Regions from separate parts of the Streptomyces sp. NPDC031554 genome, predicted to be linked through region 1. Evidence: riboswitches for the same ligand, from Rfam matches in the RefSeq annotation. Region 1 holds a riboswitch; the other holds the start of a gene.
What was found. A riboswitch is a leader RNA that binds a small molecule or an ion and turns the genes downstream of it on or off. The one in region 1 is predicted to bind glycine.

Region 1 (7,371 bases):
CGGTCGCGCCCAGGGAGCCGTACAGCTCCGTGCGCACGGAGGCGACGGAGGCCAGCAGCTCCTCGTTGCGCAGGCGCCGCGCGAACATGCGCGCCGCCCGCATCGGGCCGACCGTGTGGGAGCTGGACGGGCCGATGCCGATCGAGAACAGGTCGAAGACCGAGATGGCCACGGGGACTGACTCCTCAATAAGGGGTGGTGCAGAAGCTTTCCGGTGGGATGCCCCGCCCACTGACCAGTGTGCGGGACACCCCAGGGAAAACCGTAGAAAAGCGGGACCTACTTGTTCAGACCGGGGTAGAGCGGGTGCTTGTCGGCCAGGGCCACGACCCGTGCCTTCAGCGCCTCCACGTCGTGGGCCGGCTTGAGCGCCTGCGCGATCACGTCCGCGACCTCGGCGAAGTCCTCGGCCGTGAAACCGCGGGTGGCGAGGGCGGGCGTGCCGATACGCAGGCCCGAGGTGACCATCGGGGGCCGCGGGTCGTTCGGGACCGCGTTGCGGTTGACCGTGATGCCGACCTCGTGGAGGCGGTCCTCGGCCTGCTGCCCGTCCAGCTCCGACTCGCGCAGGTCGACCAGGATCAGGTGCACGTCGGTGCCGCCGGACAGGACGTTGATCCCGGCCTCCCGGGCGTCCGGCGCGGTCAGCCGCTCGGCGAGGATCCGCGCGCCCTCCACCGTACGGCGCTGGCGCTCCTTGAAGTCGTCCGAGGCCGCGACCTTGAAGGACACCGCCTTCGCCGCGATGACGTGCTCCAGGGGGCCGCCCTGGAAGCCCGGGAACACGGACGAGTTGAGCTTCTTCGCGAAGGCCTGCCGGGCGAGGATGATGCCGCCGCGCGGGCCGCCCAGCGTCTTGTGGGTCGTGGAGGTGACCACGTCCGCGTACGGCACCGGGTTCGGGTGCAGGCCCGCCGCGACCAGACCGGCGAAGTGCGCCATGTCCACCCACAGGTACGCCTCGACCTCGTCGGCGATCCGGCGGAACTCGGCGAAGTCCAGCTGCCGCGGGTACGCCGACCAGCCCGCGATGATCACCTTGGGGCGGTGCTCCTTGGCGAGCCGCTCGACCTCGGCCATGTCGACCAGGCCGGCCTCGTCCACGTGGTAGGCGACCACGTCGAACTGCTTGCCGGAGAAGTTCAGCCGCATCCCGTGGGTCAGGTGACCGCCGTGCGCCAGGTCCAGGCCCAGGATGGTGTCGCCGGGCTGGGCCAGCGCGAACAGGGCGGCCTGGTTGGCGGAGGCACCCGAGTGCGGCTGGACGTTGGCGTACTCGGCGCCGAACAGTTCCTTGACCCGGTCGATCGCGATCTGCTCGGTGACGTCGACGTGCTCGCAGCCGCCGTAGTAGCGGCGGCCGGGATAGCCCTCGGCGTACTTGTTGGTCAGGACCGAGCCCTGCGCCTCCATGACGGCCAGCGGAGCGAAGTTCTCCGAGGCGATCATCTCGAGCGTGGACTGCTGGCGGCGCAGCTCGCCGTCGACCGCCGCGGCGATCTCCGGGTCGAGCTCGTGCAGGGGCGTGTTCAGGACAGACATGCGTCTTTCGACCTCTCAGCCGGCGATGAAGGCGGTGTACTCGTCGGCGGAGAGCAGCTCGGCCGGCTCGTCCGTGACGCGTACCTTGAACAGCCAGCCGCCCTCGAAGGGCTCGGAGTTCACCAGCGACGGGTCGTCCACGACGTCCTGGTTGACCTCGGCGATCTCGCCGGTGACCGGCGCGTACAGCTCACTGACCGACTTGGTCGACTCCAGCTCGCCGCAGGACTCGCCCGCGGTCACCGCGGCACCGACCTCGGGGAGCTGGACGAAGACCACGTCGCCGAGCGCGTTGGCCGCGTGCTCGGTGATGCCGACCGTCGAGACGCCGTCCTCGGCGCCCGACAGCCACTCGTGCTCCTTGCTGTAGCGCAGCTGCTGGGGGTTGCTCATGGCCTGAATTCTCCTGTACGCGGGGGAGTGCTGATGAAGGGGGACTGCTGGGGACGCGCGTGAGCGGCGCACCTGTGCGCAGGGTCACGCGCGGGACCGGCCGCGGTCCGCCGCGGCGCGGTCCGAGCGCCAGTCTCTACTTCCGGCGCTTGTAGAACGGCAGCGCCACGACCTCGTACGGCTCGTGGCTGCCCCGGATGTCCACGCCGACACCCGGCGTGCCCGGTGCCGCGTGCGCGGCGTCGACGTAGGCCATCGCGACCGGCTTGCCCAGCGTGGGGGAGGGGGCGCCGGAGGTGACCTCGCCGACCACCTCGCCGCCCGCGACCACGGCGTACCCGGCGCGCGGGACGCGGCGGCCCTCGGCGACCAGGCCGACCAGGACCCGCGGCGGGTTCGTCCCGGCGCGCTCGGCGGCCGCGGCGAGCGCCGCGCGGCCCACGAAGTCACCGTCCTTGCCGAACTTCACGACTCGGCCGAGACCGGCGTCGAAGGGGGTCAGCGCGGTCGACAGCTCATGGCCGTACAGCGGCATGCCCGCCTCCAGGCGGAGCGTGTCGCGGCAGGACAGGCCGCAGGGGATCAGGCCGACGCCCTCGCCGGCCTTCGTCAGGGCCTGCCACAGCTCGACGGCGTGCTCCGGCTTCACGAACAGTTCGAAGCCGTCCTCGCCGGTGTAACCGGTGCGGGCGACGAGCGCGGGGACGCCGGCGACGGTGCCGGGCAGGCCGGCGTAGTACTTCAGGCCGTCGAGGTCGGCGTCGGTGAGCGACTTCAGGATGCCGGGGGACTCCGGTCCCTGGACGGCGAGCAGCGCGTAGGCGTCGCGGTCGTCGCGCACCTCGGCGTCGAAGCCGCCGGCGCGCGCGGTCAGCGCGTCCAGGACCACCTGGGCGTTGGAGGCGTTGGCGACGACCATGAACTCGGTGTCGGCGAGCCGGTACACGATGAGGTCGTCGAGGATGCCGCCGTCGGCGTCGCAGATCATGGTGTAGCGGGCCCGGCCCACGCCCACGGCCGCGAGGTCGCCGACCAGAGCGAAGTTCAGCAGGGCGCCCGCCTGCGGGCCGGTGACGGTGATCTCGCCCATGTGCGAGAGGTCGAAGAGGCCGGCCCGGGTCCGCACGGCGTGGTGCTCGTCGCGTTCGGAGCCGTAGCGCAGGGGCATGTCCCAGCCGGCGAAGTCGGTCATGGTCGCGCCCAGCGAACGGTGCAGGGCGTCGAGGGCGGTGTGGCGGAGCGGGGTGCTGCTCATCGGGCGTTCGTCTCCCAAGGCGATGGACTCCCTCCCGCGCGGGTGGAGCCGGGCGCGGGGGAGGAGAGGTCGTTCCTCCCCATCTGTCATCGGAACCTGAGAGGTTCGCCGTGACCGTCCGCGGACGGGTCGGTCACGGCTTGCACCTTGGGTGGAGCCGCCGGAGGGCGACCCGCTTTTCAGATGTGCCTCGCCCGCGCGGTAACGGGGCCTGAGAGATTCAAGGGAGGGACTTGCTCCTTCGGCGCCCCAGCGATGCTGTCGGTGGGGACTCTCCCGCGCGGATTCAAACGGCCGGTATGCAGTTGGCGCGGCCATCATCGCACGCCCCGGCCGATCGCGGCAGGCCGCATCTGTAACCGGCCTGTGGCGGTAAGCGCATGAAAACGCGAGGCGGACCGGATTACCTTCTCTTTACGCTCGACGGGGAGAAGACTTGTCTGACCCCAGGGGAGGACGAACACGGTGAACAGGACCACGGGACTCGGGACCGGCCCGGCGCTCGCACTGCCCGCGCAGCCGCGGGCCTCCGCCCCCGGGGCGGCCGGTGCGACCCCCGCGCCGGTCGTCCGCGACCTGCGCGACCGCGCCGGCCGCAGCCCGCACGGCCTGCTGTTCGCGTCCCGCGACCTGGTCGTGGTCACGGGACTGCCCGGCAGCGGCAAGTCGACGCTGATGAGGCGGGCCGTCGCGGGCGCGCGCATCGACTCCCAGGACACCCGCGACCGCTGGGACGCCCGCATGCCGCGCGCCCTGCCCTACGCCCTCTACCGCCCTCTCGTCCGCCTCGACCACTACGCCGGTCTGCGCCGCGCCCTGCGCACCGGCGAGGGCGTCGTCGTCCACGACTGCGGCACGCAGGCCTGGGTGCGCGCCTGGCTGGCCCGCGAGGCCCGCCGCCGCGGCGGCAGCCTGCACCTCGTGCTGCTCGACGTCACCGTGGACACCGCGCTGGAGGGCCAGCGCGAGCGCGGCCGGGGCGTCTCCCGGTACGCCTTCCGCCGCCACCGCCGGGCCGCCTCCCGCCTGCTGCGCGCGGCGGAGCGCGGCCGCCTCCCCCAGGGCTGCGGCTCGACGGTCCTCCTCGACCGCGCCGCGGCCGACACCCTCCGCCGCATCGCCTTCACGAGCTGACCGGGGCCGGACCGGGGCGGGGTTGCGGCCCTCGATCGCCGTGCGGGCCCGGGGGCTCCGCACCTGCGGCCGCCGGGGTGCCGGGGTGCCGTGCGCATCCGGGGCCCGCGAGCGCCGGGCCGCCGCGCGGGACCGGGGGTCCGGCCGGCGGGCGGCACCCGGGGCGGGGCTCAGCGGTCCGGTCCGCGGACCTTCGGCCGCCGAGCCGCGGCACGAGCCCGCCGCCCCGGTCGCCGGACCCGCCCCGCGGGGCGGCCACGCGGCCGCCGGGCCGTCCGCGGGTGCGGGGCCCCGCGGAGACCGAGCCGCCGCACAGGCGTCCCCGGTCGTCGGACCCGCCCCGCCGGACCCGCCCCGCGGGCCCGGCCACGCGGCCGCCGCACCGCCACCGTCCCCGGCCGCCGCCCCCGGCTCCGGGACGTCCGGTGGACGGTGGACGGTGGACGTCGGACGGCGCACGGCGGGGGCGCGGCCGGTACCCGATAGCCTTTCGAGCCACATCCAGTGGTTCCCAGCAGGCGGTAGGCAGATGGACTTCCCCCCGGCGGACTTCCCCGCGGACTTCCCGGCACAGGCGCACCCCCACCCGCACGGCGGGTGGCCCGGCAACGAGCTGGAGGAGGTGCTCTCCGCCTCCCTCGGCGTGCCCGGGGCCGGCGGCCGGATCGTGGAGGTGCTCGGCCGCAGCTTCCTGTGGGTGCCGCTGCCCGCCGGAGGCGGCCCGCACAGCGGCCCCCTGGACCTGCCCACCCTGGAGCTGGAGGGCCAGGCGTACGTGCCCGTGTTCAGCTCCGAGGAACAGTTCCGGCAGGTCGTCGGCGCGCACATGGCGTACACCGTCGCCCCGGCGGTCGAGTTCGCCCGCGGGCTGCCCCCGCAGGTCGGCATCCTGGTCAACCCGGACGGCACGGTCGGCATCCCGCTGCCCCCGGAGGCCGTCGCCGAGCTGTGCCGGGCCGGCCTCACCCCGCTGGACGGTCCCGCCGGCGGCGGCCGGGTCCGTCTCCACGAGCCCGACTGGCAGGACGACCCGGTGGACTTCCTGTCCGCGGCCTCCGCCGAGTTCGAGGCGACCGGCGTCGTCCTGACCGCCCGCCGCTGCCTCGCCGCGATCGAGACGGCCGACCCCGTGCTGTTCGTCGGCGTCGAGCTCTCCCCGTGGGAGGGCGATCAGCGGGCGCTGCCCCTGGAGGCCCTCGGCAGGGCGCTCGGCCGGGTCCAGGCGCCCTGGCCGGTCAACCTCGTCCTGCTCGACGTGACGGAGGACCCGGTGGCCCGGTGGCTGAAGGAGCACGTGCGGCCCTTCTACTCCCGGATCCACTGAACGCGTTCCGCACGGGGGCGTCCGCGCCGGCGGGCGGCGGTGCCGCGAGGGCCCGGTGGGCGCCCGCCGGGCCGGTCCCGCCGGCGGCGGACGAGCCGGTCCCTCGGGGGGACCCGTTGTCGGCGAAGACACCTAAGCTGGTCTCCCGAAAGCGGGGCAACTTATCGAAGGGGCGGTACAGGTGAGCGCCAGCAGCATCGCGGCCGGGCAGGTCGAGCACATGCTGCGCCAGGTGACCCCCGGGCGCTACGACGCCTACGAGGCACTCCTGCGCGCCCTCGCGACCCCGGGCACCGGCCAGGTGTGGATGCTGCTGTGGCACGGTCAGGCCGGTTCCCCCGACGCCCAGTACGGCACGATGGACGTCGAGGGCCACGGCTACGCCCCCTGCGTCACCTCCGCCCAGGAACTGTCCGCGAGCGGCTGGAACCGGTCGTACGAGGTGGTCGACGCGCTGGACGCGGCCCGCACCCTCTACCCCGACCACCACGGACTCTGGCTCAACCCGCACGCCCCCGGCGGCGGCGTCGGCATCCCCTGGCCCGACCTGCGGCGGATCGCCACCGGGCTGGACCGCCAGCCGGCCGGGCCGCTGCGGCTGTCCGAGCCGGCCATCGAGATCCCGCAGTTCTACGCCCTGCTCGCGCAGAACGCCCACCGCACCCCGGCCCTGCGCTCCCTGCGCCGCGCCTGGGTCCAGCCGGCCCTCGGCGCGCCCTACCTCGCCCTCGGGCTCGACGTGTACGACACCTCCCCGCCGGCCGTGGACGCGGTGCGGGCGATGATGCAGCAGTCCGTCGGCGCGGTGCCGGAGGGACTGCCGGTGTCCACGGTCGCCATGAGCGACGACTACGACCCGGTGGTCCTGTGGATGCGCGCCCACGTCCGCCCCTTCTACGACCGTGAGGCGCACGCCCCCGCGGCGCCGCCCGCGCAGCCCCCCGTGGGCGGTTACGGCTTCCCGCCGGCCGGCCGTCGCTGATGGGGTCCGCCGTCCGTCTCCGGGTGTCGGCCCGACGCGTCGGCTCAGTGAATCTTCGCGCGTAGATCGGTGCGGTAAGTCCGTTTATGGATGGTTATGCCATAACTCGTGGGCGTCCGCCCCCCGTTACCCACCGTCCGGATAACGGAATCCTCCTGAGAGCATCACGTTTACGCATCCATTCCCCTTCAACTCTGGCTACAGATCGCCAAAGCGTTGAAGACTCCCGCATCAGGGGTGCTTTCACCCCTGCGTACGACGGACTGATCACGCCGCTACAGCGGCAAGTGTGGGCCGGCTACCGCCGGTTGAGAGGGGTCCCTGCCAGATGACGGCACCATTGCACGAGCCGACCGCGGAAGCGGCCCCGAGCCCGGCCGAGGAAGCGGCGGTGGCCACCGCCGACGCGAAGGCCGTACAGGGCCGTTCCCTGGGTCGGATCGCCTGGGAGCGCCTGAAGCGGGACAAGCTCGCCCTGACCGGCGGCATCGTGGTGCTCCTCCTCGTCGTGGTCGCGCTGCTGGCCCCGGTGATCACCTCGATCCTGGGCCAGGACCCGAACGAGTACCACGAGAACCTCATCGACCCGCTGTTCGGCACCCCCACGGGCTCCCTGGGCGGCATCAGCGGCGAGCACCTGCTGGGCGTCGAGCCGGTCAACGGCCGCGACATCTTCGCCCGCATCCTCTACGGCGCCCGGATCTCCCTGCTGGTCGGCTTCCTGTCGGCCGTCGTCGCCGT
Region 2 (7,371 bases), on a different contig from region 1:
CCCGTCCCGCTCCACGCCGGACACCCGCGACCACGGCAGCAGCACGAGGACGGGCACGGGCGCCGCCGAGGGTCTCGACGCCCGTCTCGTCGTCGACCGGGGCGGCTTCCGGCTCGACATCGCGCTGAGCGCCGCCCCCGGCGACGTCGTCGCCCTGCTCGGCCCGAACGGCGCCGGGAAGACGACGGCCCTGCGCGCCCTCGCCGGCCTCGTCCCGCTCACCGGCGGCCGGCTCCGCCTGGACGGCCGCGTGCTGGACCGTACGCCGCCGGAGGCCCGCCCGGTCGGCGTGGTCTTCCAGGACTACCTGCTGTTCCCCCATCTGAGCGCCCTGGACAACGTGGCGTTCGGTCCGCGCTGCCACGGCGCGAGCAAGGCCGAGGCGCGTGCCCTGGCGGCACGGTGGCTGGAGCGGATGGGCCTCGCCGAGCACGCAGGCACCAGACCCCGCCGGCTCTCCGGGGGCCAGGCCCAGCGGGTCGCCCTGGCGCGCGCCCTCGCCACCCGTCCCCGGCTGCTGCTGCTCGACGAGCCCCTCGCCGCCCTGGACGCCCGCACCCGCCTGGAGGTGCGCGCCCGGCTCCGCCGTCATCTCGCCGACTTCGAGGCGGTCGCCGTCCTCGTCACGCACGACCCGCTCGACGCCATGGTCCTCGCGGACCGCCTGGTCGTCGTCGAGAACGGCACGGTCGTCCAGGAAGGCGTCCCCTCCGACATCGCCCGCCACCCGCGCACGGACTACATCGCCCGGCTCGTCGGCCTGAACCTCTACCGCGGCCGGGCCGACGGCCACACCGTGCGCCTCGAGACGGGTCCCGCGCTCACCACCACGGAGGTGCTCACCGGGCCGGTCTTCGTCGCGTTCCCGCCCGGCGCGGTCACCCTCCACCGCGACCGCCCCACCGGGTCCAGTGCCCGCAACCTCTGGCGCTGCGAGGTCGCGGGCCTGGAGACCCACGGCGACCAGATCCGCGCCGACCTCACCGGTGAACTCCCCCTGGCCGCCGACCTCACCACGGTCGCCGCCGCGGAACTCGACCTGCGTCCCGGCGCCACCGTGTGGGCCACGGTCAAGGCGATCCAGACGCACGCCTACCCGGCCTGAACCGTCCCGGGCACGTCGAGGCCCCCGCCCTGCACGGACGGGGGCCTCGACGGCGACTGCCGGATCAGTCCTGGTACGCGTCCAGCGGCGGGCACGAGCAGACCAGGTTGCGGTCGCCGAAGGCCTGGTCGATCCGGCGCACCGGCGGCCAGTACTTGTCCGCGGCGGACACCCCGGCCGGGAAGACGGCCTCCTCGCGCGTGTAGGCGTGGTCCCACTCGCCGCCCAGCGCGGCCGCCGTGTGCGGGGCGCCCCGCAGCGGGTTGTCCTCGGCCGGCCACTCACCGGACCCGACCTTCTCGATCTCCGCGCGGATCGCGATCATCGCCTCGCAGAACCGGTCCAGCTCCGCCAGGTCCTCCGACTCGGTCGGCTCGATCATCAGCGTGCCGGCCACGGGGAACGACATCGTCGGCGCGTGGAAGCCGTAGTCGATGAGCCGCTTGGCCACGTCGTCCACGCTGACACCGGTCGCCTTCGTCAGCGGACGCAGGTCGATGATGCACTCGTGCGCCACCAGTCCGCCGGGACCGGTGTAGAGCACCGGGTAGTGCGGTTCGAGCCGCTTGGCGACGTAGTTGGCGGACAGCACGGCCACCTGCGTGGCCCGCTTCAGCCCTTCCCCGCCCATGAGCCGCACGTAGGCCCACGAGATCGGCAGGATCCCCGCGGAGCCCCACGGCGCGGCCGAGACGGGCCCCACCCCCGTCGCGGGCCCGGCCTCGGGCTGGAGCGGGTGGTTGGGCAGGTACGGCGCCAGGTGCGACCGCACGGCCACGGGGCCGACGCCCGGACCGCCGCCGCCGTGCGGGATGCAGAACGTCTTGTGCAGGTTCAGGTGCGAGACGTCGCCGCCGAAGTGCCCGGGCCTGGCGAGCCCCACCAGCGCGTTGAGGTTGGCACCGTCCACGTACACCTGACCGCCGGCCTCGTGCACCTGCGCGCAGATGTCGGCGACGTGCTCCTCGAACACCCCGTGCGTCGACGGGTAGGTGATCATCAGGACCGCCAGCTCGTCGCGGTGCTTGTCGATCTTCGCCCGCAGGTCCTCGACGTCGATCTCGCCGTCCTCGGCGGTGTTCACGACGACGACCCTCATCCCGGCCATCACGGCGCTCGCGGCGTTCGTGCCGTGCGCCGACGACGGGATCAGGCACACGGTCCGCTGCTCGTCCCCGTTGGCGCGGTGGTACCCGCGCACGGCGAGCAGTCCGGCGAACTCGCCCTGCGACCCGGCGTTCGGCTGGAGGGACACCTTGTCGTACCCGGTGACCTCGGCGAGCCGCTCCTCCAGCTCGTGGATGAGCGTGAGGTAGCCCCGCGCCTGCCCGGCGGGCGCGAAGGGGTGCAGCTGCCCGAACTCGGGCCAGGTGACCGGCTCCATCTCGGTGGTCGCGTTGAGCTTCATCGTGCAGGACCCCAGCGGGATCATGCCCCGGTCCAGCGCGTAGTCGCGGTCGGCCAGCCTGCGCAGGTAGCGCAGCATCGCGGTCTCGGAGCGGTACTGGTGGAAGACGGGGTGGGCGAGGATCTCGTCGCGGCGCAGCAGCCCGTCGGGGAGGGCGTCCTGCGCGGCCGCGTCGAGGGCCTCGATGTCGCCCTCGACCCCGAAGGCCCGCCACACGGCGTCGATCTGCGCCCGCCCGGTGGTCTCGTCGCAGGAGACCGCCACGTGGTCGGCGTCGACGAGGTGGAGGTTGACGCCGTTGTCCCGGGCGGCGGCGACGGCTTCGGCGGCCTTCGCGGGCACCCGCACGGTCAGCGTGTCGAAGTAGGAACCGTGCACGACCTCGACGCCGCCCGCGGTGAGCCCGGCGGCCAGGAGCGAGGCGTAGCGGTGGGTGCGCCGCGCGATCGCCCGCAGGCCCTCGGGACCGTGGTACACGGCGTACATGCCGGCCATGACGGCGAGCAGGACCTGCGCCGTGCAGATGTTGCTGGTCGCCTTCTCCCGGCGGATGTGCTGCTCACGGGTCTGCAGCGCCAGCCGGTACGCCCGGTTGCCGTCCACGTCGACGGACACGCCGACCAGCCGTCCGGGCAGGCTGCGCGCGAACTTCTCGTGGACGGCCATGTAACCGGCGTGCGGCCCGCCGAAGCCCATCGGCACCCCGAACCGCTGCGTCGTGCCGACGGCGATGTCCGCGCCCAGCTCACCGGGCGAGGTCAGCAGCGTCAGCGCGAGCAGATCGGCGGCGACGGTGACGAGCGCCCCCAGCTCGTGCGCCTGGTCGATGACCGGCTTGAGGTCGCGCACGGCACCGGAGGCCCCCGGGTACTGGACCAGCACGCCGTTGATCTCCCGCGCGGCGATGTCGGCCGGGATGCCCTCGCTCAGGTCGGCGACGACGACCTCGACACCGGTCGGCTCGGCACGCGTCTCGATCACGGCGATGGTCTGCGGCAGCGCGTCCGCGTCGATCAGGAAGAGGCCCTTCTTGTTCTTCCCCATCCGCCGGGACAGCGCCATCGCCTCGGCCGCGGCCGTGCCCTCGTCGAGCAGCGAGGCGCCGGAGGTGGGCAGCCCGGTCAGGTCGGCGACCGTCGTCTGGAAGTTCAGCAGCGCCTCGAGCCGGCCCTGCGAGATCTCCGGCTGGTACGGCGTGTAGGCCGTGTACCAGGCCGGGTTCTCCATGACGTTGCGCAGGATGACCGGCGGGGTGAAGGTGCCGTAGTAGCCGAGCCCGATCATGGAGTCCATGACCTGGTTGCGGTCGGCCAGCGAACGCAGCTCGGCCAGCACCTCGGCCTCGGTGCGCGCACCCGGCAGGTCCAGCGCGTCGGCGTTCTTGATCACGTCGGGGACCGCGGCGGCGGTCAGCTCGTCCAGGGAGCCGTAACCGACCTGCGCGAGCATCTTGGCCCGCGCCTCCTGGTCGGGTCCGATGTGACGCTGCTCGAAGGGGATTCCCTGTTCGAGGTCGGAGAGCGGAATGCGATGGGCGGTCATTGCGGAGGCCTCCTGGTCACACGACCTTCGAGGGGCACCACTGGCGGGTACCCGGACGGCCTCCCCCTCTGTCATCTCAACCTGAGAGCTTCACCGGACGCCCGAGGGCACCCGGCTTTCACCGTCGGTGAGGGCGGAAGCCGTCGACGCCGTCGGCACCCGCCCTGCTTTCCAGAGTGACCTCGTCCGTGCGGTACGTGGGCCTGAGAGATTCCGGGGAGGATTTGCTCCTTCGGCGCCTCCGGTGGTCTCCGGAGGACTCTCCCGCACGGGGTCAGCGGCCACGGCCAGACTACCAGCGGGGTCAACGAGGCCTCCTTCCGAGTGGCCGCGACCGCCGATGTGCTCTTTCGTAGTGCTGAGGGATGAGTTTGCGACCACGTGGAGGGGTTCCGTGCAGACCGACATCGATCCGCGCAACCTGATCGGCCGCAAGGCGTTCGACCGGAACGGCACCAAGATCGGCACCATCGACGAGATCTACCTCGACGACGCGACCGGCGTGCCGGAGTGGGCGGCCATACGCACCGGTCTGTTCAGCCGGGACGCCTTCGTCCCCCTGGAACCCAGCGAACTGGTCGAGGGCACCCTGCACGTCCCCTTCGACCGCGCCCTGATCAAGGACGCCCCCGACTTCGGTGTGGGCCGTCACCTCTCCCCCGACCAGGAACTCCAGCTCTATCACCACTACGGCCTCGACGTGGCCGCCCCGCCGCCCCTCCCGGACCGGGACTTCGGCAGGCTGGCGGGCTCGGAGGAGACCTGAGCGGACCGGCCGCACGCCCGGACCAGTGCCCCCAGGAGTCCCCACGGGTCGTGGAGCGGTCGCGCCCCGTCGGTGACGACGCGTCGCGTGCCCGCGTCGACGGGATCGGTACGCGCCCGGTCGGCGGGGCCGATGCCGGCCTCGACCTCCAGACCGCAGGCGGTGACACACCACCATGCGGTGAGGGGCCCTCGGGTCCGGTTGCGGACCACGTCGCCCAGGGCCGGCTCGCGCACCCGGGTGTCCTCGGCGGCGTACCGGCCCGGTTCGGCCGTCAGCACGACGAGATCGACGTCCGAGCCGGCTCGTCCGGCACCCCGCGCCCAGGACCCCACGAGCAGCACCCCGACGACGTCCTCGCGTCCCGCGGCCCATGCGGTGACCCACCGGACCACCGAACGCGCCTCGTCACGTCGCTCCGCCGGGAGCCCCGCGGGGTCCGTCCGTCGCTCCCCGTCCGCCACCGCACACCGCCTCGCTCGATCCCGTCACCGGCCGGTCCCCGGCTGCGGCCCCGCCGTCGGCACGTGAGCGGCCTCGTCCACGGCCGGTGCCCCGTCCGGTCCTCGCCGCACCAGCGGCAGCGGCTCCGCCGGTTCCAGCTGGGGGTCGTCGATGCGGAACGTCCGCACCCGGCCCACCTCCGACCCGGGCGTCTCGAACCGCACGGTCACCCGCCCCAGCCCGCTGCCCTGCACCCACCCGTGGCCGAGCCGGGCGTGCCGCACGTCGAGCCCCGGCCGCCACCGGTGCTCCACGGGCACCGCCTCGGCCACCGCGGGCTCCTCGGACGCCTCGTCCTCGGGGCCCGCGGCCCGCACGTCCGCCGCCCGCACCTCGGCCGCCTGCGCGAACAGGTCCTCCTGCGTGAAGTCGGCCAGCCCGCTGACCCCCACCCCGAGCAGCCGCACACCGCCCGTCGTGTCGACCGCCTCCAGCAGCCGCGCCGCCGCCTCCCGCACCACCGCCGGATCGTCCGTGGGCCCCCGCAGGGTCTCCGACCGGGTGAGCGTGGAGAAGTCGTACCGCCGCACCTTCAGCACGATGGTCCGCCCCGACAGGCCGGCCCCCCGCAGCCGCCGCACACACCGGTCGGCGAGCCGCTGCACCTCGAGGCCCACCCGCACCCGGTCGTGGATGTCGACGTCGTAGGTGTCCTCCACCGACACGGACTTGGTCTCCCGTTCGGCCACCACGGGCCGGTCGTCCCGGGCCAGCGCCATGGCGTACAGCGCGTGCCCGTGCGCCTTGCCCAGCAGCCGTACCAGCTCGTCCTCCCCCGCCTCGGCCATCTCCCCGACCGTGGTGATCCCGGCCCGCCTGAGATGGTCGCCGGTCGCCGGACCGACCCCCGGCAGCGTCCGCACCGGCATCGGCGCGAGCAGGGACCGCTCGGTGCCCGGCTCGATCAGCACCAGGCCGTCCGGCTTGGCCTGCTCGGAGGCGATCTTGGCGAGCATCTTCGAGGCGGCCAGCCCCACCGAACCGGTGAGCCCGGTGACCGCCCGGATGTCGGCGCGCAGCCGCACCCCGGCCAGCCGCGCCGACTCGCTGTCCCAGGCCGCCTCGCCGGCCTCCAGATCCACGAACGCCTCGTCCAGGCTGAGCGGCTCCACCAACGGCGACAGGGCCCGCAGCAGCGCCATGACCTGGTCGCTGATCCGGCGGTAGAAGGCGCCCCGCGGCACCAGGTAGGCGGCGTTCGGGGCGAGCCGGCGGGCCTGCGCCATGGGCATCGCCGAGTGCACGCCGAAGACCCGCGCCTCGTACGAGGCGGTCGCCACCACTCCTCGCGGTCCGAGACCCCCCACGACCACCGCCTTCCCGCGCAGACTCGGCTTGGACGCCTGCTCCGCCTGGGCGAAGAAGGCGTCCATGTCGAGATGCAGGACGGTGGGCGCGTTTCTCACATCTCCGATGCTGCACCACGCCACTGACAACGAGGCCGTACGGCCGCCGGGGCCGTCAGACCGCCCGGTTGCGCCGGCGGGCCAGCTCGTCCGCCGGGTTGGGCCCGACGAGTGTCTCCCCGGTGTCGACACGCTCTCCGTGCAGCTGGGACAGCGCGCTCTCGACATCCCGCCACACCACCCCGACGGCGATCCCGAAGATGCCCTGCCCGCCCTGGAGCAGCGCGTGGACCTCGTCCGGGGAGGTGCACTCGTAGACCGTGGCGCCGTCGCTCATCAGCGTCATCCGCTCGAGGTCGCTGAAGCCGCGCTCACGCAGGTGCTGGACGGCGGTGCGGATGTTCTGGAGCGAGACCCCGGTGTCGAGGAAACGCTTGACGATCTTCAGGACCACCACGTCCCGGAAGCTGTACAGGCGCTGCGTGCCGGACCCGTGGGCGGGCCGCACGCTCGGCTCGACCAGCCCCGTGCGCGCCCAGTAGTCCAGCTGCCGATAGGTGATGCCGGCGGCCGCACAGGCCGTCGGGCCCCGGTAGCCGATCTCCTCGGACGCCATGGACGCCGCCCCTCCGCTGCTCGGTACGGCCGCCGGCCGCTGCGGAGCGTGATCGGCCGCGCCTCCGTGATGGGGGTGGCCCCC

Region 2: another riboswitch for glycine. It lies ahead of gcvP (aminomethyl-transferring glycine dehydrogenase); the one in region 1 lies ahead of gcvT (glycine cleavage system aminomethyltransferase GcvT).

Annotation. Positions count from the first base shown of each region.
Region 1 covers NZ_JBVIKX010000001.1:304,140-311,510, reverse strand. Annotated here, with positions in the region: gene ACZ5FU_RS01325 (L-serine ammonia-lyase) at 1-172, opposite strand, end outside; gene glyA (serine hydroxymethyltransferase) at 280-1,542, opposite strand; gene gcvH (glycine cleavage system protein GcvH) at 1,558-1,935, opposite strand; gene gcvT (glycine cleavage system aminomethyltransferase GcvT) at 2,072-3,190, opposite strand; glycine riboswitch at 3,264-3,379, opposite strand; glycine riboswitch at 3,380-3,479, opposite strand; gene ACZ5FU_RS01305 (AAA family ATPase) at 3,656-4,324, shown strand; gene ACZ5FU_RS01300 (enhanced serine sensitivity protein SseB) at 4,854-5,648, shown strand; gene ACZ5FU_RS01295 (enhanced serine sensitivity protein SseB C-terminal domain-containing protein) at 5,830-6,630, shown strand; gene ACZ5FU_RS01290 (ABC transporter permease) at 6,959-7,371, shown strand, end outside.
Region 2 covers NZ_JBVIKX010000013.1:8,356-15,726, reverse strand. Annotated here, with positions in the region: gene ACZ5FU_RS28370 (ABC transporter ATP-binding protein) at 1-1,105, shown strand, start outside; gene gcvP (aminomethyl-transferring glycine dehydrogenase) at 1,170-4,055, opposite strand; glycine riboswitch at 4,237-4,332, opposite strand; gene ACZ5FU_RS28360 (PRC-barrel domain-containing protein) at 4,450-4,821, shown strand; gene ACZ5FU_RS28355 (nucleotidyltransferase domain-containing protein) at 4,743-5,216, opposite strand; gene ACZ5FU_RS28350 (DNA polymerase IV) at 5,310-6,731, opposite strand; gene ACZ5FU_RS28345 (MerR family transcriptional regulator) at 6,787-7,371, opposite strand, start outside.